4 regions of the Halomonas sp. NyZ770 genome follow, and region 1 is predicted to be linked to each of the others. Evidence: predicted binding sites of a transcription regulator. Region 1 holds the regulator's gene; each other region holds the start of a gene.

Region 1 (5,562 bases):
GACCTCGCGCCGATCAAGCGCTCCGGCGTCGGCATCACTGTGCCCAACGCCCCCGACTACATGCACACCCACGCCGACTGGATTACCGATCGCCTGGGCGGGCATGGCGCCGTGCGCGAAATCTGTGACACGCTGCTCACCAGCCAGGGGCACTGGGACGCCGTACTCGACACTTATCTGCACGGTTCCGTCTGAATGGGCATCAGGGTGAGAAAACGCGTCTGGCTGTCGGGCCTGGTCATCACCCTGGGTGGGCTGTTGGTGTGGCTGGATCCACGCGCCCCTCAACAGCGTGAAGTAGACCCCGAGGCCCAGGCCCAAGAGCCCGGGCACGTGCTGGAAAATGCCGAAATCACCCTGTTCGGTGAAGACGGCACGCTTCAGCAATCCTTGGTGGCACCGCGTCTGGTACATACCCCGCAGGCGGCCATGACCCACGTCACGTCACCACGCGCCACCCTGTTCGACAGCGAGCAGCGTGAATGGCTGGCCATTGCCGACACCGGCACCTTGAACATGGACTCCCAGGCGCTGACCCTGGCCGGATCCGCACGCCTGCTGGCGCCGGACGAAGGCTGGCAGCTGGATACCGACCTGCTGCACTATGATGGACTGGAGCGTCATGCCTGGAGCGACACCCCTGTGATACTGCAGCAGCCACCTCAACGCATCGAAGCCTCACGCATGGATGTCTGGCTGGACGACAGCCGTGTCAGTTTGATCGATAACGTGCGCGGCGTGCATCCGCCCGCCCCCCAATCTTCTCAGGAGTCGCCATGAACGCCCTGCTTCGTACGGCACTGTTCGCCCTTGCCGTTCCCATGGTGGTAGGCGTACTGCCTGCCGCCGCTCAACAACAGGCCCCCGTTGAAGTGGAAGCCGACCGCCTGGACCTGGACCAACGTGCGGGCACGGCGGTCTATACCGGCAACGTCGACATTCGCCAAGGTGAAATGCAGCTGCGCGGAGAGCGTGTCGAAATTCATCGCAACGAGGCGGGCGAGCTCTCCCGGGCCGTCGCCACGGGCGAGCGTGCCTACCTGCGCAACCAGCTGGAAGACCAGACGACGCCCATGGAAGGCTGGGCGCGGCGCATCGTCTACCATGTGTCCGAGCGGCGTGTAGAGCTGATCGACCAGGCCGAACTGACCCAGCAAGGGGATCGCTTCCAGGGTGGACGGCTCGAATACTTCATCGACCGCGGGGTGGTCCAAGCACGCTCCGATGTCAGCGGCAGCGCACCGCAACGCATCCGCATGACCTTACAGCCCGAGCAATAGAGAGAGCCCCTCGTGACAGCCATCAGCCCCGACACTGCAGCGGTCAAGACGCTCCATGCACAGCATCTGGCCAAGAGTTACAAGCGCCGCCGCGTGGTCAAGGATATCAACCTGGAAATTGCCCAAGGCAGTGTCGTTGGCCTGCTAGGCCCCAACGGCGCAGGCAAGACCACCTCGTTCTACATGATCGTCGGCCTGGTGAAGGCCGATGCTGGCAAAGTGGGCATCGACGATCTCGACCTGACCCGGGCGCCGATGCATGAACGTGCCCTGGCAGGCATCGGCTACCTGCCTCAGGAAGCATCGATCTTTCGCAAACTGTCGGTGGCCGACAATATCATGGCCATTCTGGAAACGCGTCGTGAGCTCGACCGCAGCAGCCGAGAAGCCAAGCTCGAATCTCTGCTGGAAGATTTTCACATCACCCACATTCGCGACAACCTGGGCATGAGCCTCTCGGGCGGCGAGCGGCGGCGGGTGGAGATCGCCCGCTCGCTGGCCACCGAACCTGCCTTCATTCTGCTGGATGAACCATTTGCCGGCGTCGACCCCATTTCCGTGGGCGATATCAAATCGATCATACGCGCCCTCAAGAAGCGTCATATTGGCGTCCTCATCACCGACCACAACGTGCGTGAAACTCTGGATATCTGCGATATTGCCTACATTGTTGGCGACGGACACATCATCGCCAGTGGAAACCCCCAGGAAATCCTCAATAACCAGAAGGTACGCGACGTCTATCTGGGCGCCGACTTCCGGCTTTAAACAATGGCCCACGAAGACATTTTATTTAGTGGCATGCTTATTGCACTTGCACCAAACGGAGACTCGCTCTAGGGTGGAGCTTTCTGATTAACGAGTGGTTCTCAGATGGTCATGAAAGCTTCTCTTCAACTGCGCATCGGCACACAGCTGACCATGACACCTCAGCTGCAGCAGGCCATTGCGCTGCTTCAGCTATCGACGCTGGACCTTCGTCAAGAAATTCAGCAGGCGCTGGATGCCAACCCCATGCTCGAGCAGGAAGATGAGTTTGGCGAACAGGCCGTCAGCGAGCCTCAGGAAGCCGAGTGGGCAGACAGCATCCCCAGCGAGCTTTCCGTAGACAGCGACTGGTCCGACACGTACCAGGACATGGGGAGCATGGGCGGCAGCAGCGAAGGCCCGGACTTCGAGCGTCAGGCGGCGGGGCAGAGCCTGCACGGTCACCTGCTTTGGCAATTGGCCATGACCGACTTCTCCTCCCGTGAACATGCCATCGCCGAAAGCCTCATCGATGCGCTGGATGCCAACGGCTACCTGACCCAGCCTCTCAACGACATTCGCGAGGGGCTCAAGGCACAAGGCCACGACGGCCTGAGCCAGCGCGAGGTCGAAAACACCCTGCTGCGCCTTCAGCAGTTCGAACCCACCGGAGTATTTGCCCGTGACCTGCGGGAGTGCTTGATGCTGCAGCTGGCCTCGCTGCCCGAAGACACCCCGCTGCTGATGCCTGCCAAACGCCTGGTACGCCAGTTTCTCGAAGCCCTTGGCAAGGACGACATGCGCTTGCTGAAGCGACGCCTGAGCCTCGACGACGAGCAGTTGGACGATGTCATCCGTTTAATCCGCAGCCTTGACCCCAGGCCTGGAAGCGCCTACGGCATCACCGACGACAGCTATGTCACGCCAGATCTGGTGGTACGCCACGATCACGAGGGCTGGCACCTGGAACTCAACCCGGAAGCGCTGCCTCGACTGCGTATTCAGCCCGACTACGCCAGCCTGATCAAACGCGCCGACAAGAGCCAGGACAACCAGTTTCTGAAAGAGCATCTCCAGGAGGCTCGCTGGCTGATCAAAAGCCTTTCGAGCCGCAACGACACCCTGCTGCGCGTGGGGCGCGAGATCATTGCTCGGCAGATCGGCTTTCTGGAGCATGGCGAAGAAGCCATGAAACCGCTGATTCTGGCCGATATCGCCGAAGCGGTGGAGATGCATGAATCGACCATCTCGCGGGTCACTACCCAGAAATACATTCATACCCCGCGCGGGGTGTTCGAGCTCAAGTACTTCTTCTCCAGCCAAGTCAGCGGCCAGGAAGGTGGCGACAGCCATTCCAGCACGGCCATTCGAGCACGCATCAAGAAACTGATTCAGGACGAGCCTCCGGGCAAGCCACTCTCCGACAGCCGTCTGGTCACCCTGCTGGAAGCGGGCGGCATTACCGTGGCCCGCCGCACCGTGGCCAAGTACCGTGAGTCGATGGGTATACCTTCGTCGAGTGAGCGCCGTCGTTTACGCTAGTTAAACGCTCTCGCCCAACAAACTCTCGACGAGGGCTTTGCAATGGCCCAAAAAGGGTTACAATCGAAGTACAGTCCGATGGATAAGGAGCACGTCAATGCAAGTAAACATCACTGGTCATCACGTTGAACTGACTGACGCCTTGCGTGACTACGTAAACGAAAAGCTGGAACGCGTTGAACGTCACTACGACAACATCACGACCGTCCAGGTCACCTTATCTGTTGAAAAGGAGCGCCAGCAAGCCGCCTGCACCCTGCACGCAGCAGGAGCCGACCTTCATGCCGAAGCGCTGGACAACGACATGTACGCAGCCATTGACGCCCTGGCGGACAAAATCGACCGTCAGCTCGTAAAACACAAGGAAAAAGCACAAGCCCGCGCCCAAGGCGCTGGCGTGCGTTAACCCGATGACGTTGGAAACCATTCTCCCCCCGGAGCGCGTGCTGTACGACGTGCCCGGGGGCAGCAAAAAAAGGGTGCTGGAGTTTTTCAGCACCTTTATCGCTCAAAACACGCCCAGCCTGGATAGCCAGGAAGTCTTCAGTCGATTGATTGGCCGTGAACGGCTGGGCAGTACCGGCATCGGCAATGGCGTGGCCATTCCCCACGCACGCAGTCCTCACTGCAGCACGCCCATTGCCGGTTTTCTCAAGCTGGCCGAACCCGTCGACTTCGATGCCATCGATGGTGACCCCGTCGATCTGGTGTTCGTGCTGCTGGTACCCGAAGAAGCCGATGATACGCATTTGGCGCTATTGGGTCAGGTCGCCACGATCATGAACGACGCAGCCACACGCCAGCAATTGCGCAATGTCAGCAGCCAGCGTGAACTGCTGACGCTGTTGACCGATAAGATTCGCGAGCAGGCTGCCTAGCGCAGCCTTTGCCGGGCAGCAAGGCCGTCGGTAACCCCCTATTCCTTCTCAAGCCAAGAGAGATGCGCTATGCAGCTGGTGATCATTAGCGGCCGTTCAGGGTCCGGTAAGTCCATCGCCCTACAGGCGCTGGAAGATCTTGGCTATTACGCCATCGACAACCTGCCTGCCATGCTGCTGGGCTCGCTGGTCGATGAACTGCGTCAACAGGGGGGGCGTACTCATTTGGCCGTCAGCATCGATGCGCGCAACTTGCCTACTGCACTGGAACAGTTGCCTGCTCTGCTGGAAGAACTACGCCAGCGTCAGATCCGTTTTCAGGTCATCTACCTGACCACGGACGCTCGCATTCTGCTGGAGCGCTACTCGGCCACCCGTCGGCGCCACCCGCTGACGCGCGATAGCGACATGACCCTGGAAGAGGCCATCAACAAGGAAGAAGAAACCCTGCTCGAGATTCGGGACCTGGCTGACCTGCTGATCGACACGTCGCGTCTTTCGGTACACGACCTACGCCGCCGCATCACCGATCAGGTTGCTCATCAGCGGCGTGACCAGTTGACCCTGACGTTCGAATCTTTCGGCTACAAACGGGGCGTACCCATGGATGCCGATATCGTGTTCGACGTGCGCTGCCTGCCCAACCCCTACTGGGACCCCAGCTTGCGGCAGTTCACCGGACGCGACGCCAACATCAAGGCCTTCTTGAGCGGCTACACCATCGTCGATGACATGCGTGACGATATTCATGCCTGGCTGGAGAAATGGCTACCTGCTTACCAAAGCAGTCAACGCAGCTATATGACCGTGGCCATTGGCTGTACCGGCGGACAGCATCGCTCTGTCTACATGGTCGAGCAACTGGCGCAATCGCTGGTCAAGCGCACTGGCGCTATTCAGCTCAGACACCGGGAATTGGGCTTGCAGTACACGCTGAGCGAATTACCCGCTACCGTCGATGCCGCTTCTTCCACCCCTCCCAGCGACACGACGTCGCCCTGATATCACTCGGCAAAAAGGAACCAGAGTGCCTGAAAGAACCTTAACGCTGACCAACCAACGCGGCCTTCATGCCCGCGCCGCCACCAAACTGGTCAAGTGCGGCCAGCAGTTTT
Region 2 (5,562 bases), 280 kb from region 1:
GATTGATGGCCGTGTTGCAGCCACCCGCCACGTATTCGAAGTGCGGCGTGCCGCCACGAATGACCGCGCCCAGTGCGATGACGGCATCCGGCTTCATGACGCGGAGCACGCGCTTGACTGCCAACGGCAGTTCCCAGGCTCCCGGCACGTGCACGATATGGATTTGCTCGGCATCGACGCCGTGGCGGGTCAGGCTGTCCACTGCGCCTTCTACCAGGCTATCGACCACATGGTGGTTGAAACGCCCCACCACGATGACATAACGGCCATCTACGTCGACAAAAGTGCCTTCAACTTGCGAAAGGGATTGCATCGATTTATTCCTGCTGAGTAGTGGGCTCATACGCCGTGTCATTGGGCCCCAGACGCTCGACCACTTCAAGATCGAACCCGGAAAGCGCCGAGAATTTCCACGGAGAGCTGAGTAGCCGCATCTTGCCGACGCCCAGATGGCGCAGAATTTGCGAACCCGTACCAATGGTTAAATAGTTGCCGGCACCGTCCGAATCGTTGGTACGCGGCTGGCGTACCCGATCCAGGAAGATGTCCAGCTGATCTTTCAGATCCTGATGGGGGCGCCCGTCATCGATCAGGACGAACACACCGGCGGGCGCTTCGGCGATTTCACGCAGGGCACGGTGGGCATCCCAGCGGCACTGCTCGCCTTTCATCAGCCCCAGCACGTCGCGCAGCGTATCGGCCAAGTGTACACGAACCGTGGTGGGCTGCTCGGCGGTGGGCTGGCCTTTCACCAGCGCCAGGTGGTGAGCCCCCTGGATACGGTCACGGAACACATGCAGCGCCAGCTCGCCATGCACCGTGGACACACGACTGGTCTCGATGGCGTCGACAGTCTGTTCGTTGACGATCCGGTAGTGGATCAAATCGGCAATGGTGCCGATCTTGATACCGTGGGCCTTGGCGAAGGCTTCCAGCTCGGGGCGGCGCGCCATGCTGCCATCGTCGTTCATGATTTCACAGATCACGCCGCTGGGGTCAAGCCCTGCCAGCGCCGCCAGGTCGCAGGCCGCTTCGGTATGGCCTGCCCGGCGCAGTACGCCACCCGGCTCGGCCATCAGCGGAAAGATATGGCCGGGCTGCACGATATCCGTGGGCTTGGCATTGGGCGCAGCGGCGGCCTGCACCGTGCGTGCGCGGTCCGCGGCAGAGATGCCGGTGGTCACGCCTTCGGTCGCCTCGATGGACAGCGTGAACTTGGTGCCAAAACCGGACCCGTTGTCGCGCACCATGAGCGGCAGGTTAAGCTGCTCGCAGCGTTCTCGGGTCATGGGCATGCAGATCAGACCGCAGGCGTAGCGCGCCATGAAGTTGATATGCTCTGGCTTGACCAGTTCGGCCGCCATGATGATATCGCCTTCGTTTTCGCGATCCTCATCGTCCATGAGGATCACCATTTTGCCCTGGCGAATGTCTTCCACCAGCTCGGCGATAGGGGACAGGCCCTCAGAAGCGGAGTGCGCCATGGAATCTCCAAAAAAAGTGGTCGCATGGGATGCGATTTCGGGCGTCAGGGTACCTTGCTATGGCCGCTTGCGCTAGTCGACCCGGGGGGTCGCGATAATCTGCCAGTCCTGGCCTACCTGGCGAAACTCCTTGATCACCAGGCGCTTTTGATCCGCCATTCGGGTGATCCCCGGCAACTCGAATAGCGGCCGGGCATCGCCCCCGAGTAGTGTAGGAGCGACGAACAGCTGCAACTCATCGACCAGCTGCGCGTCCAGCAGTGCCCCGGCCAGCGTCGCACCGGTCTCTACCAGTAGTTCGTTTACCTGCTCATTATCGGCTAACCAGCGCAGCATGTCAGCAAGCTCGACGCGCCCGCCGGCGTCGCTGGGCAACACCTGAATCTCGGCACCAGCCGCTTCCAGTCGCTGACGCTTGTCGGGGCTGTGCTGCTCGGTGGTGATGATCAGCGTGCGCCCCGGCTCACGCAGGCAGGCCGCCGCCAGCGGCAGCCGCAACCGAGAATCCAGAATGACCCGCAGCGGTTGGCGCAGCACGATCTCATCGGCCTGGGGCAGCGCCAGCTGTTCGGGCCGCAACGTTAGCCGCGCATCGTCCATGATCATGGACTCCACACCGCTAAGGATCGCGCTGGAGCGTGCCCGCAGGCGCTGCACCTGGGTGCGCGCCTGCGGGCCGGTGATCCACTGCGACTCCCCTGAGCCCATGGCCGTTCGACCATCCAGGCTCATCGCCATTTTCAAGCGCACCAACGGACGCCGTGACTGCATGCGCAACACGAACCCGGGGTTGAGCGCCCGTGCATCCTGCTCAAGCAGGCCCACGTGAACCTCGATACCGGCAGCTCTCAAATGCTCTATCCCCCGCCCACTCACTTGCGGATTGGGGTCCCCCATGGCCACTACCACGCGCCCTACACCGGCATTGGCCAGCGCCACGGCACAGGGGCCGGTACGCCCGGTATGGGAACAGGGCTCCAGCGTCACATAGGCCGTGGCCCCACGGGCCTGTTCCCCTGCAGCTGCCAACGCATGCACTTCGGCATGAGGCTCACCGGCGCGTAGGTGGTAGCCTTCGCCCACGACCTGCCCTTCGGCCGAACGATCGTAGCGGACGATGACGCACCCCACGCGGGGATTGGGGTCCGTGGTATACAGGCCGTGGCGGGCCAGTTTCAGGGCGCGGGCCATGAAACGGTGGTCTGCAACAGAGAACAGGCTCATCCTTCAGCCTCTTTCGACGCGGGCCCACTGGCAGCGTCATCGCCAGGCGCTTGAGCAGGTTCCTGAGACAGCCGGTCGATTTCAGCCCGAAACTCGTCCAGATCCTGAAACTTGCGATACACCGACGCAAAGCGAATATACGCCACCTGATCCAGGCTGCGTAGCGCCTGCATGACGGCCTCGCCCACGTCACGGGCATTCACCTCGCGGTCACCGCGGGCACGCAGGGATTGGCGGATACGCTCCACGGCGGCTTCGATGGCTTCCGCGCTGACCGGGCGCTTTTCCAACGCCCGCAGCATGCCAGCCCTTAACTTGGCCTCGCTGAAAGTCTCCCGCGAGCCATCCGACTTCACCACCCTGGGCATGATCAGCTCCGCCGTTTCGTAGGTCGTGAAGCGCTCATGGCAGCTTGCACACTGGCGACGGCGACGCACCTGGTCACCGTCGGCCACCAGGCGTGAATCCGTTACTCGCGTATCGTTTGCACCACAAAAAGGACAATGCATGGCAGTCAACCTATTGTCGGCACGCACCCTCAAGTGCGCTCAGCGTGTCAGCCCCGTAGATACCAGCCGTGCCAACAGGCCGCCTGCTATCTCTTGTTTTGTAAGCTATTTTAAGAACTCTTCAAGGATCGTTGGGTAAACCATCCCACTACCGATTGTCGTGCCTGCAAAAGCAGGCGTACTCATGACTTGTACGTCATTTCGCACAGTATTCTCCTATATTGTAACGATTTGGCACACAAGCTGCAGCGTTTGTCGAAGGTTGATTGAAAGGAGGCACCCATGACGGCATTTGAGCTCAGGCTACAGCATTACTTGACCCACCTGTACGGCGAGCGCGCAGGAGAGGTACAGCGGCGCCTCGAACAGCATTTGGCCCACTTCCGACCGCTGCTTCCAGCGGCGCCTTTATCTGCTGAGCAGAGCGGCATTGCACCAACATGGAGCGAAAAGGATCAGTGGGTCATCAGCTATGGTGACTCCATCGTGGCAGACGGCACGCCGCCACTGGGCGTACTGAACCACTTTCTGCAGCGCCACCTGGGCGAGACGATCAGCGGGGTGCACGTGCTGCCCTTCTTCCCCTGGAGCAGCGACGACGGTTTTTCGGTCATCCATTACCGGGAGGTCAACCCCGAACTGGGAGACTGGTCGCATATCCGTGACCTGGCCAGCCACTATGACGTGATGGGCGACCTGGTGCTCAACCACGTTTCCCGTGAATCGCTGTGGTTCGTGGATTACCTGACCGGCAGCCTGCCGGGGCGGGACTACTTTATCGAGGTGGACCCTGACACCGATGTTTCCCAGGTCACGCGGCCACGCAGTAGCCCGCTGCTCGTGCCTGTCTCCACCCGCCGGGGCACACGCCACCTGTGGGCCACGTTTTCGGAAGACCAGATCGACCTGAATTTCGAGAACCCGGATGTCCTGCTGGAATTCGTCGGCATCCTGCTGTTTTATCTGCAGCAGGGAGTGAGGATCATCCGCCTCGATGCCGTGGCATTCTTGTGGAAGCGGCTGGGCACGGCCTGTATTCACCTGCCCGAAACCCATACCGTGGTGCGCCTGCTACGCGCCATCGTCGATGAGATCGCCCCCGGCACCTTGATCATCACCGAAACCAACGTGCCCCACGCCGAAAACATCAGCTATTTCGGCCTCGAACGCCTAGCGGAAGGCCCGCCGGACGAAGCGCACATGGTGTACCAGTTCGCGCTGCCCCCGCTGCTGCTGCACACCCTCACCCGTGGGGAGGCCAGCACCCTGCAAGGCTGGCTATCCAGCCTGCCGGTGCTGCCTGAACACTGCACTTACCTCAACTTTACCGCCAGCCACGACGGCATCGGGGTGCGCCCGCTGGAGGGCCTGCTGCCGGACCACGAACGCGACGCCCTGCTGGAGCTGATGCACCGTTTTGGTGGCTTCGTCAGCATGCGCAGCAACCCGGACGGCAGCGACACACCCTACGAAATCAACATTACCTGGTTCGAGGCCATGCGCGGCACCCGGCGCGGCCCTGACCCTTGGCAGATTGCCCGCTTCCTGTGCAGTCAGGCCATCATGCTCAGCCTGCAAGGCATTCCTGCGCTCTACCTGCACACCCTGACCGGCACGCTCAACGATGTCGAAGGCGTCGAGCGCAGCGGGCGGCTGCGCTCCATCAACCGGCGTCGCTGGCCGCTGGACGAACTGGAGCTGCTGCTGGAAAGCCCCTCTACCCCGACCCACGATGTCTTCCATGCCCTGCGTCGGCTGCTGGACCTTCGCCGTCAGGAGCCCTGCTTTCACCCCAACGTACCCCAGCAGGTCATCAGCACGCCAGCAGAGCTGCTGGCCATCGAGCGCGGTCCGCTGGCCGATGGCCGACGCTTGCTGGCCCTGTTCAACGTCACCGACCGCCGCATAGCCCTCGACCAGGGCGGCGAGGCATTGACTCAGCGACTGCAGCAGCACGCCTGGCAGCCGCTGGACACCTCGTCTTCGCTTCACCCGCTGGCATCCCTGCCCCCCTATGCCGTGCTCTGGCTGGTGGCTAACGCCTGACGCCTTGCGACATAACGTCTCAGGACAGAACAAGATAATCCTTTAATAATCCTGTCCTGCGACACTGTCCATCCAATTCGACGGTGGATACGTGAGCGTTTATGTTGCAACAAAGCCTGGCCATTGGCCCCATGGGATTCAGCCTGCATCAGTTGATCATCGGTTTTGCCTTCTTACTCGCCCTGTTGGTAGGCGCCCTGCTAGGCAGGCGCCAGCAGGTTTCGGTCAGCGATACCCTGTTTACCCTGCTGATGGTCGCCCTGCTGGCGGCCAGGCTGGTATTCGTCGTGCGTTACTGG
Region 3 (5,562 bases), 350 kb from region 1:
GAATTCAGCGACCGTTTCGATATGCAGCGCTTTGCCTACCGCATGAATCGCTTCGACCATTGCGCAGTCGATGGGGTCGTGGTGCAGGTTGCGGATGAAGCGGCCATCGATCTTGAGATAGTCGACCGATAGCTGTTTGAGGTAGCCAAACGACGAGAGTCCCGTACCGAAATCATCCAGAGCGAATTGGCAGCCCAACGATTTCAGTGTCTGAATCAGCTCGCTGACTTTCGAGAGCTGGGCGATGGCGGCGCTTTCGGTAATTTCGAAACACAAGCTGCCTTCAGGCAGCTTGGCGGCACGTACCTGCCGAATCAAGTCGTTGCAGAAATCGCTATCGGATAACGAATCGCCCGACAGGTTGATGCCCCAGTGGCCAATAGCGTCGGGCTCCGCGCTGCGATAGCGGTCGCTCAGCCAGGCGAGCGTGTTGCGAATGACCCAGCGGTCGATACGTGGCATGAAGTGATAGCGTTGTGCCGCGGGTAAAAAGCTTCCGGGGGCAATCAACTGGCCATGCTCTTCCAGGCGTATCAAGATCTCCTGATAGCCTTTGTTTCGCGTGCATACTGGGTGAACCGGTTGCGCGAACAGACGGAAAGTGTCGTTATCCAGTGCATTTTGCAAGCGCTGTACCCACTGCAGCTCTCCGTGCCTCTCCAGCAGCAGGCGGTCGTCGGGCTGGTAGCAGTGAATCCGGTTGCGGCCTGCCTCCTTGGCGCTATAGCAGGCGGCATCGGCTGCGTGGAGTGTTTCCGCCAGACGCCGAGGTTGCGTCGGAGTAATGGCAACGAGCCCGATACTGACACCGATGCCGAAGGTGTGTTCTTGCCAGGCAAAGCGAAACTGCTCGATGTCGCTGCGCAGCGCTTCGCAAATCAATTTGGCTTTTTCCAGCGGGCAGTCGGGCAGCAGCAGCGCAAACTCGTCGCCTCCCAGGCGTGCCACGGTATCGCTGTTGCGGACATGCGCTTTCAGTTTGCGAGCCACCTGTCGGAGCAGTTCGTCACCCGCCTGATGACCACAGGTATCATTGACGATCTTGAATTGGTCGAGATCCAGGTAGCATAGGGCATGGTCGCTTTCCGTCTGTGTCAGCAGCTTGGCAAGGAGGGCCTCGAAGGCGCGTCGATTGACAAGCTCGGTGAGGTTGTCGTGGGAAGCTTGATAGCTGAGTTGTTCGGAGAGCTTGCGCGTCAGGCTGACATCCTGAAAGACCACGACGGCACCCAGAGTAATGCCGCTGCGCGAGCGAATAGGCGAGGCGCTGTGCTGGATGGGGTAGCGCTTTCCATTGCGGTTCAGCAGCATGCCGGGGTCGGTGTATTGCAGTGGGCGGTGCTGGGTCAGGACATGGCGGGCCGGATTGTTGATTGGTTCGTCGCTATGTTCGTCACGCAGCTGATAGATACGGTGAATCGGTTTGTTCAAGGCTTCGCTGGCGTCCCAGCCGGTCAGGCGCTGCGCTTCGCTGTTCATGAAAGTAATGTTGCCACTGGCATCGCAGGTGATCACCCCGTCGCCAATGGAGGCGAGCGTGGTGCGAGCAAGGTCGCGCTCTCGATTCAGCTGCTCTTGCAGCAGTTTTCGCTCGGTGATGTCCCGCACCATGCCTGAACGTTCCGAGTGTGACCCCGCAGCCCCCTCGCTGACCTGGATTTCGAGATAGCGCACTTGCTGGTCTTCGGTACGTCGCTTGATTTCCAGACGTGTGCCGGGGGTCAATGGCCGATGAGGAAGCAGCGTCGTGATGGGTTGCCCGACGAGCTGCTGTGCCTGAACGCCGAACAGTGCTTCAGCGCCGGGGTTGAGGCTGGTGAGCGTGCCATCTGCCTGCCAGGTCAAGACGCCGTCACGCAAATTACGCAGCATGACCCGGGTATGGCCCACGGCGCGCTCAAGCGCGGCGGATACTCGATTGTAGCTGGCAGCGATTTCCCCTACCTCGGTAAACGGGTCGGCATCGATGCGCTGGCGCATGTCCCCCTGGCGCTCATGCTGGCGCATGTGTTCCAGAAGTTGATGCAGTTCGTTCCGGGCACCGTGTTCTGCCAGGTTGAGCCCCATTTTCTCTGCCTCCGGTGAAACCCGCAGAGGCATGATGCGCTTGCTCGCTTGCAGCAGTAGCCAGGCGACGCCAAAGCTCCATGCGCCGCACACGATCACGCCCATGAGCTGAACATGAAACTGCTCCCAGCGGCTCAGCGAGGTTCCCAGCGCCTCCAGGTTAGCCACCCAGGGCAGTGCCAACGTGCCCCAGATGCCGGTGACCAGGTGGGCGGGAATGGCGCCTACGGCATCATCGATGCGTTTTTTGAGCAGCCACTCACTGGCCGCCACCATCAGCACGCCGCTAATGCTGCCCAGCATGAAGGCCGCGTGCAGCGACAGGGCATGAGCGCCTGCCGTGACTGCGACAAGGCCGGCAATGGCACCGTTGATGGCATACATCACATCGGCATAGCGGCGAATGCGCCAGCCCATCAGCATGGACGACAGAATGCCGCCAGCCGCCCCCAGCAGCGTGTTGGCGATGATGCCGGGAATGGCGCTATTCATGGCCAGGGTGCTGCCGCCATTGAAGCCAAACCAGCCCAGAATCATGAACAGTGCGCCCAGCATGGCCAGCGGCAGGTTGCCCGCCGGGAACGGGTTGGCATGAACGCCATCGCGAAAGCGCCCGGTGCGGGGGCCGACCACCAGGACGGCGGCCAGGGCCACCCAGCCGCCCACGCTATGCACTACCGTTGCTCCGGCAAAGTCGACGAATCCACGAGCGGCCAGCCAGCCAGGCGTGCCACCGAGTAAGCCTCCCCACGCCCAGTGGCCAAACACTGGGTAGATCAATAGTGCTATCCAGAAGGCTGTCCATAGGTAGCCCAGGAAAGGCATGCGCTCCGCCACTGCGCCCGCCACGATAGTGGCTGCGGTGGCGCAGAACATGGCTTGAAAGATGAACACGGTCATCAGCCAGGCGTTGCTGGCCTCCATTTCCCAGCCGAATAACGACAGTCCTAGCCAACCCCCCTGTGAAACACCGAACATCATGCCAAAGCCGATCAGCCAGAAAACCGTCACCGAAACCGCGAAGTCGGCCAGGTTTTTCATGGCGACGTTGATGGCGTTCTTGGTACGGGTAGTGCCGGCTTCCAGGCACAGAAAGCCTGCCTGCATGACGAACACCATGGCGGCGGCCCAAAGGACCCATAAAGTGTCGAGAAGCCTTGTTTCCAGCATCACTGTCATCTGCCTCTCCTTGTCGCTGCATGGTGCGGCGTATGCGCTAATTTGGTGCTTTGTCGGAAGGTGAAGGGATCACCGTCGAGTGACGAGGCAGGCAGCCCCGTCAGCGTGACGAGCGCTTCAAGCACTGCTAACGTGAATGAAGCAATTGTCGTGCCGTGGCTAGTGGACTCATCCTTATTTTTGATTTTTACGTTAATAAAAACTGAAATGATGATTTAAAACAGTATTTATGACTGTGTAATTGCTGTTTGATTGGTGATATTTTTCAATATGTTGCGGCGCTGCCAGGACGGGCTGGTAGTGGCATCATCTTTCAATGAGGAGTGCATCAAAATGGCGCGTCAAACAGTGGTTTTAGGGGCAGGGATGGTCGGCGTCAGTATCGCCTGGCAACTGCAAAAGCGCGGTTTTCAGGTCACCTTGATCGATCGCCGCCAGCCTGGTCGTGAAACCTCGTTCGGTAACGCGGGCATCATCCAGCGTGAGGCGGTACGGCCGTATCCGTTTCCTCGCGATATGAAAACCATTTTGAGCGTGCTGCCCAACCGTCGTGTCGATATTCGCTATCGGCCCACCGGCATGGTCAAGGCGGCTTCTCCGCTGCTCAGTTATTGGCATCATTCGTCGTCGCGGCTCTACAAGAAGATCGTCCCGGAGTACGCGTCGCTGATTCAGCTGTGCCTCGACGCCCACGCGCCGATGATCGAAGCGGCAGGTGCCGATGCGTTGGTACGTCGCGAGGGCTGGTTAGAGATATATCGAACGCCCGAAAAGCTGGCCAAGCGTGTCAAGGAAGCAGAAGAAGCCCGCGATCTCTATGGTGTGCAGTTTGCGGTGCTCGACCGCCAGGGGGTTGCCGAAAAAGAGCCCCAGCTGGGAGAGCAGATCATCGGAGCCATCCATTGGCTGGACCCCTGGACCGTCGCTGATCCCGGTGGCCTCGTGGCAGCCTACGCCGAGTCGTTCGTGGCTTTGGGTGGCCAGCTGGTACAAGCGGACATCACTGACGTCAGCCAGCAGGGGTCGCAGTGGCAGGTGAGCACCGCCACCGACACTTTCACGGCAGATGACGTGGTGATGGCGCTAGGGCCCTGGGCGGGAGAATGGATGAAGCCGCTGGGCTACCACTTCCCGACATTCGTCAAGCGTGGCTACCATATGCACTACGCCACACAGCCCGATACCAAGCTGCATTACTGGCTGATGGATGCGGAAGTCGGTTATCTTCTGGCCCCCATGAATGCAGGCGTGCGGCTGACCACGGGAGCGGAGCTGGATCGTCTGGAATCGCCTGCCGACGAAGAGCAGCTAGGGGCGGCAGAGAGCGTGGCGCGAACCATTTTTCCGCTGGCCGATCGCAAGGACGAACGTGCCTGGAAGGGCGCGCGTCCTTGCCTGCCGGACATGAAGCCGGTAATTGGCCCTGCACCACGCCATCCTGGCCTGTGGCTGGCGTTCGGGCATGGTCACCAGGGCTTTACGCTGGGGCCTGCTACCGGCCAGCTGCTGGCCGACATGATGGAAAATAAACCGACAGCCATCGATATGGCACCGTTCCGCGCGGACCGCTTCTAGATGTCAGGTCGCTTTCCGGTTTGCTTGGCGTCTGGAAGGGATGTTTGCTAGGCTGTAGATGAAATTCCGCCAGATGGAGGTTCCGCAATGGATGTCGCGGTCAGTAATACGGTCAGCACTGCGCTTTACATGAACCAGGCGCAAACGGTCGAGCAGGCGCAGATGCAAATGTTCAGAGATGCGCTGGAGCAGCAAGCCGATCAGGTCACGGAAGTATTGGCTTCGGCCGATGCGGCAGCGCAGCCTGAGCTTGCTCAGGAAGGTAGCGTCGGTACGCAGATCAACACCTTCGCCTGAAGCTCTCGCTTTTTGATCCCCAAACGCCGACCTTGTCGGCGTTTTTTGCTTTGGTATGCCGCAGGCAGGGAGTTGCGTTACCATAGGCGCACCCCGTCACTTGTCTGGCGCTTATTTGGTTATTACGCAGTCCCCCTATTTAGAGAACTCCATGTCTGACGCTCAATTAGCGCGCGAAGCAGAGCTACGCCGCACCTTTGCCATTATTTCCCACCCTGACGCCGGTAAAACGACCATCACCGAAAAAATGCTGCTGTTCGGAAACGCCATTCAGATGGCCGGTTCGGTGAAAAGCAAGCGCAATGATCGCCACGCGACGTCCGACTGGATGAAGATGGAGCAGGAGCGGGGCATCTCAGTGACGACGTCGGTCATGCAGTTCCCCTACGGCGGACGCATCGTCAACCTGCTGGACACTCCAGGACACGAGGACTTCTCGGAAGA
Region 4 (5,562 bases), 290 kb from region 1:
GGCTGAGTGGTCACGCTGCCGCCGCGTGACACCAGCTCGCTGGTCAACAGGGTTCTGAAACCACGCTCGAACTCTCCACCACTGTAATAGCTGCCGTACTGCGCATGCTCGGGTGCCAGCACGTGCAGGTCCCGAAATCGCACGCGCTCGCTGGCCAGAATGCCCGCGGCTTCGTGGCGGGCAAGAACTTCCCAATGCTGGGCGGCCTGCATGCGCTGCTGCTCACTGTAAGGGTAGGTGGTAGCAATCGGCGTTTGTGATGTGTTGGCGTAAAAACAGCCGCTTAGCATCAAGCTAACCGCGCCAAGCCCGAGTGGGGCGAGATAGCGGCGAGTGAGAGACAGCAAAGGACGAATGCGCACCGGGTAGTTCCTTATCGCTAGTAAACGGCTTTTTGACAGGGCTTTTTGATAGACTAGTTTGCCATGCTCATAGTAAATCGGCCACGAGGTTTAAAACTTGAATGAGTAACCCCCATGCTTGAGGACCACCGTAGCGGCCCCCGTCACGACTCGCTGTTGTCATCATACCCTGAAGACGATAGCAATAATGGCTGGATGATCAGTTACATCGACATCATGACGCTACTGGTGGCGCTGTTCGTGATCATCATTGCGGCGGCCGGGGTGACCGGCCCCCGTTGGAGCCCTGAAGCAGATGACACCGACGTCAGCGAAAGCAGTGTGCCTGCTCTTGAAGTGCCGCTGCCCGCATTGTTGGATGAACGACGCCAAAAGCGCAACATCGCTTACCTGAATGAGCCCGGAACGCTCAGCCCGATGGCCATCAGCGCGGCCTTGGGGGTGGCGGGCCTGCCTTCGCCCGTCATGCCTGTCCTTCCGCTGACTGAAGTGCCTCCCTTGCTGGCACGCGCATCCATCGAAAGCGACACATCGCCCGTCGCGCCGCTGCTGGAGCGCTACTTGCCTACCTTGCCAACGCCGCTGCTCGTCGATGAGACGCAGCGCCTGGGCCAGCCGCTGGCCAGTTACATGGTACTGCTGACCGACCGGCCGCCTGTCAACGTGCAACAGATCGACGATGAGGCCATCAGCAGCGCTTTGGCGCTGGACGAGCAGCTGCCCGAACGCGTCGAAACATCGCTTTATTTGCCCAATCTGGAAGGCGTCGAGGTCTCCAGGGTAGCGGAAGGCATCAGCCTGCGGGTGCAGGATCAGCTACTGTTTCCCTCTGCCGCGGCGGGGTTGTCGGAAGGCGGTACATCGCTGGTGGGCAGCCTGCTGGAAACCATCCAGCGCTATGACGGCGAAGTATGGGTCGAAGGGCACTCGGACAGTCAGCCGATCAATACCCCTGAGTTCTCGTCCAACTGGGCGCTTTCCAGCGCACGGGCCATTGCCATCGTTGAAGCACTGGAGGCCGCTGGGGTCGAGCCAGAGCGGCTGCGCGCCGTCGGGTTTGCCGATACCCGCCCGCTGGAGGATAACAGCAGCGCCGAAGGGCGCGCCCGCAACCGCCGTGTCGAAGTGGTGATTCACGTGGAGTAGGCACTCACGCGCTGGCTTGGGACTGCTTTGCTTTTGCTGAACAAAAAAAGCCCGCCAGGGGGGTGGCGGGCATCAAAGGGCTTGGCTCACTGCAGCCCACTGACATCAGGTGAGGGGGTGTACGAGACAGTCAGTGGGTACAATTCGAGTATAGCTATTTTGAAATGTTTGCCAAGGGTTTGTGCAAATTTTTTGTTTTTTTATGCTCGGTGTTTTGATTAGATAAGAATTGTACAATAATTCAGCACTATTTCCCCCGACCTCCCTGCCTCTTTCTCATGCTCTATTTTGGTGCGTCATGGGTTGCCCTATTTTGGTGCTTGCTCTGACACCGCTTCGATAGTGCTTTAATATTTTGATTTTATTTAATTAAAACATCTTGGCGTGCATTTTGCTTTGGTGGTTGTCTACCTTGGGTATTGATCTCAAAAGATGGCTACGTTGGGCTTTTGGGTGACCTGATTTCAGTTTGCAGAAGGTGCTGCCATGACCGAGTTCGCTAGTCCTGAACTACTTGATCCCGCGTTACAGCCGCGTTTGGTGGTCACGGATCTCGACGGTTCCTTGCTGGACCACCATAGCTATGACTTTTCGCCTGCCGCTCCTTGGCTTGCTCGTCTCAAGCAGCTGGGTGTCCCGGTGATTCCCGTGACCAGCAAAACCCGGGCAGAACTACTGCCACTGCGTGAAGCCCTGGGGCTGACGGCGACGCCCTTCATTGCCGAAAACGGTGCCGTGATTGGTCTGCCGCCAGGCTGGTGCCATGCCAGTCTTGATCGGCCAGGCAGCGGGCCAGACGGCGTGGTCATCAAGCACACGGGGGTCGATATCCGCTTTATCCGTGCGCGGTTGGCCATCTGGAAGCAGCGCCTCAACCTGCGGTTTACGCCCATGGGAGAGATGGAGGTGGCGGAAGTCATCGCCAGAACCGGCTTGGACGAGCCTCGGGCCAAGGCGGCCAAACGGCGTGAGGGCAGCGAGCCGCTGATCTGGGAAGACGACGAGCGTGCCCTGGAGACCCTGCGCGAGGCGCTGGAGGGCGATGGTTTGACCATGACCCAGGGCGGGCGTTTTTGGCACGTCATGGCGCAGGCATCAGGCAAGGGGAGTGCGGTGACCTGGTTGATCCAGCGCTTTGCGGCGCTGCGCGGGCGCCAGCCGCTGGCGTTGGGGCTCGGCGATGGCCCCAACGACGTTTCCATGCTGGAAGCCGTGGACCAGGCCGTGGTGATCAAGGGCTGCCATGACTTGATGGTGGCACCGCACAACCGGGCGTTGTATCGCACCCAGGCAACCGGGCCAGCCGGATGGGCCGAGGGGGTGGCTCACTGGTGGGGGCGAGACGACCGCCGATTAGCGGCGGAATCCCACCAGCAAGCGGCCACGGCTTAACCCAACGAGGAAGTGCCCATGAGTGATTTTCATCAGAATGGCGTCATCACCGATTTTCATAACCTGACCCGTCGCCCCGTGGAAGAGCTCGAGCGGGAGCTGTGCCAATTTGCCAAGCGCCGCCCCATGGGGCTGATTCTACCGTCGCTGTTTTCCGAGCTGGAAGGGCCTGCACTCTCGGCCATTGTGGACGAGCTGGCCAAAGTGCCGTATCTCAACGAAATCGTGATTGGACTGGACCGGGCCGATCGCGAACAATTTCTTTATGCCCGCGAGTTTTTCTCACGCCTGCCGCAGCACACCCGCATTCTATGGAACGATGGGCCCCGGCTGCGTGAGCTGGATGCCGAGCTCGAACACCACGGGCTGGGAGCGTTGGAACCTGGCAAGGGGCGCAACGTGTGGTATTGCGCGGGCTATGTGCTGGCCTCCGGGCGCTCGACCGTGGTTGGGCTACACGACTGCGACATTCTCACCTATGACCGTAGCCTGCTGGCGCGCTTGATGTACCCGGTGGCGCACCCACGCTTCAACTACAGCTTCTGCAAGGGCTACTACCCGCGCATCGCCGAAGGCAAGCTGAATGGCCGGGTGTCTCGCTTGATGGTGACGCCGCTGCTGCGAGCGTTGAAGACCGTGTGCGGCCCGCTACCGTATCTGGATTACCTGGACAGTTTCCGCTACCCGCTGTCGGGGGAGTTTGCCATGCGCAGCGACGTGCTGGAGGGCATTCGTATTCCCGCCGATTGGGGGCTGGAAATTGGCGTGCTCTCGGAGCTACAGCGCAACTACTCGCATCGCCAGCTATGCCAGGTAGATATTGCCGATGCCTATGACCACAAACACCAGCCAGTGAGCGAAGAGGATGCCAGCGGTGGTTTGAACCGCATGAGTCTGGATATCGCCAAGGCCCTTTACCGCAAGCTGGCGACCCACGGGGTGAGCTTCAGCAGCGAGGATTTCCGTACACTGAAGGCAACCTATTATCGGCTGGCGCTGGACTTGATCGAGGCCTACGACCACGACGCTACCATGAACGGTTTGAGCCTCGACCGTCACTGCGAAGAGCAGGCAGTAGAGCTGTTTGCCAGCAACCTGCTGGAAGCCGGTAACCTGTTTCTCGACAACCCGCGTGAGCGCCCGTTCATTCCCAGCTGGAACCGAGTGCAGGCTGCTGTACCCGACCTGCTGACCCGCATGCACGAAGCCGTTGCGCTGGATAACCAGGGCAAGGTGTAGCCGGTGTCGCCATGGCGGCCCTTTGCTGACAAGGGCTGCTGGCCTTGGCGCACACCCTACAAGGGTGTGCGCTGTCAAAGGCGTTCGCGATTACTGTGGTGAAACATCGGGGTTAACAGCGTTGCTGGATAGCGTTACTGGATAGCGCTGCCGGGGGACGTTTCTAGAAGTCGTCGTGGTGGGTAGATTGGCGTGGCGGCGTGAGCGACAGCTCAGTGGCCTGACGCCGCTGGGCATTGAGCTTGAAGTTGCTGACCATCTGACGCAGCTGGGTGCTCAAATGTGCCAATTGCTGGGTAGCATGGTTGCTCTGCTGCACCAGCCCGGCATTTTGCTGAGTCATTTGATCCATCTGTGTCACGGCCTGGTTGACCTGCTCGATGCCGCTACTTTGTTCGATGGTGGCCGCAGAGATCTCCTGAACCAGCGTGCTGAGCTGCTGAATATCGCCCACCATGCCATTGATCACTTCGCCGGTACTGCGCACTCGGCGGCTGCCTTCCACCACCTGGGCATCGGCATTCTCGATCAGCCCCTTGATCTCCTGAGCGGCAGAAGCGGAGCGGCTGGCCAGTTGGCGTACCTCATTGGCCACCACGGCAAAACCGCGACCCTGTTCCCCGGCGCGGGCGGCTTCCACGGAGGCATTCAGCGCCAGGATATTGGTCTGGAAGGCAATCGCATTGATCGTCTCGACGATGCTGCTCATGCGAGTGGCGCTTTCATTGATGGTGGCCATGGTGTCGATGACGGACGACATGGCGTCACTACCGCGTTGAGCGCTCTCAGCGGTTCGCGAGGCCAGGTTGCGGGCATGGTCGGCATGCTCAGCGTTCTGTTTTACCGTTGCGGTCAGCTGCTCCATGCTGGAGGCCGTTTCCGCCAGTGACGCAGCCTGCTCTTCGGTGCGCGTCGAGAGTTCTTCGTTGACGCCCACGATCTGCTCGACGCCGTTATTGACCTGGTCCGCGCCGTGATGGATATCGCTGATGGTGTCCGCCAGAGTTTCACGCATGCGGTTGATGTCGAACAGCAGGCTGCTGTGGTCACTGCTTTTCAGCGTAGCGGCCTGGGTCAGGTCGCCGTCGGCAATATGACGCACTACGCTGGCGGCATAGCGTGGGTCACCGCCCAGCCGACGAGCCACATCCCTGATCACCCAGCCCATCAGCAGCGTCACGGGTAGACCAATGATCAGCAGAATGACCGCCGAACGCACCAGCCCAGCGACAAAGGCAGCATCGATATCGTCCACATAGACACCCGCCGCCATGGACCAGCCCCATTCGGGTAAGTGGGCCACATAGCTCACCTTGGGCGATTGCTCTTCCCCCGAGATGCGTCGCGAGTAGTAGTCCACGTGGCCACCGCCCGCCTGGGCCACGTCACGCAGTACGCTGTAAAGGCGCATACCGCTGGCGTC

What was found. The regulator sigma-54, encoded in region 1, starts transcription at its own class of promoters, with help from an activator protein. The targets are predictions, from matches to a motif close to TGGCACNNNNNTTGCTNT.
Region 2: LG409_RS05855 (sugar phosphorylase) is a predicted target of sigma-54. The motif match lies at 3,450-3,467, and genes of this name have one in related genera.
Region 3: amt (ammonium transporter) is a predicted target of sigma-54. The motif match lies at 3,385-3,402, and genes of this name have one in related genera.
Region 4: LG409_RS05795 (HAD-IIB family hydrolase) is a predicted target of sigma-54. The motif match lies at 1,889-1,906, and genes of this name have one in related genera.

Annotation. Positions count from the first base shown of each region.
Region 1 is NZ_CP085143.1:1,530,311-1,535,872, reverse strand. It holds gene LG409_RS06985 (KdsC family phosphatase) at 1-195, shown strand, start outside; gene lptC (LPS export ABC transporter periplasmic protein LptC) at 196-780, shown strand; gene lptA (lipopolysaccharide transport periplasmic protein LptA) at 777-1,280, shown strand; gene lptB (LPS export ABC transporter ATP-binding protein) at 1,302-2,048, shown strand; gene LG409_RS06965 (RNA polymerase factor sigma-54) at 2,154-3,569, shown strand; gene hpf (ribosome hibernation-promoting factor, HPF/YfiA family) at 3,667-3,975, shown strand; gene ptsN (PTS IIA-like nitrogen regulatory protein PtsN) at 3,980-4,447, shown strand; gene rapZ (RNase adapter RapZ) at 4,517-5,449, shown strand; gene LG409_RS06945 (HPr family phosphocarrier protein) at 5,475-5,562, shown strand, end outside.
Region 2 is NZ_CP085143.1:1,250,240-1,255,801, reverse strand. It holds gene ribH (6,7-dimethyl-8-ribityllumazine synthase) at 1-313, opposite strand, end outside; gene ribBA (bifunctional 3,4-dihydroxy-2-butanone-4-phosphate synthase/GTP cyclohydrolase II) at 318-1,484, opposite strand; gene ribD (bifunctional diaminohydroxyphosphoribosylaminopyrimidine deaminase/5-amino-6-(5-phosphoribosylamino)uracil reductase RibD) at 1,557-2,708, opposite strand; gene nrdR (transcriptional regulator NrdR) at 2,705-3,217, opposite strand; gene LG409_RS05855 (sugar phosphorylase) at 3,500-5,263, shown strand; gene LG409_RS05850 (TlpA family protein disulfide reductase) at 5,365-5,562, shown strand, end outside.
Region 3 is NZ_CP085143.1:1,879,334-1,884,895, forward strand. It holds gene amt (ammonium transporter) at 1-3,246, opposite strand, end outside; gene LG409_RS08645 (NAD(P)/FAD-dependent oxidoreductase) at 3,580-4,821, shown strand; gene LG409_RS08650 (putative motility protein) at 4,909-5,118, shown strand; gene LG409_RS08655 (peptide chain release factor 3) at 5,270-5,562, shown strand, end outside.
Region 4 is NZ_CP085143.1:1,236,674-1,242,235, forward strand. It holds gene LG409_RS05785 (hypothetical protein) at 1-290, opposite strand, end outside; gene LG409_RS05790 (OmpA family protein) at 477-1,508, shown strand; gene LG409_RS05795 (HAD-IIB family hydrolase) at 1,995-2,900, shown strand; gene LG409_RS05800 (glycosyl transferase) at 2,919-4,139, shown strand; gene LG409_RS05805 (methyl-accepting chemotaxis protein) at 4,303-5,562, opposite strand, start outside.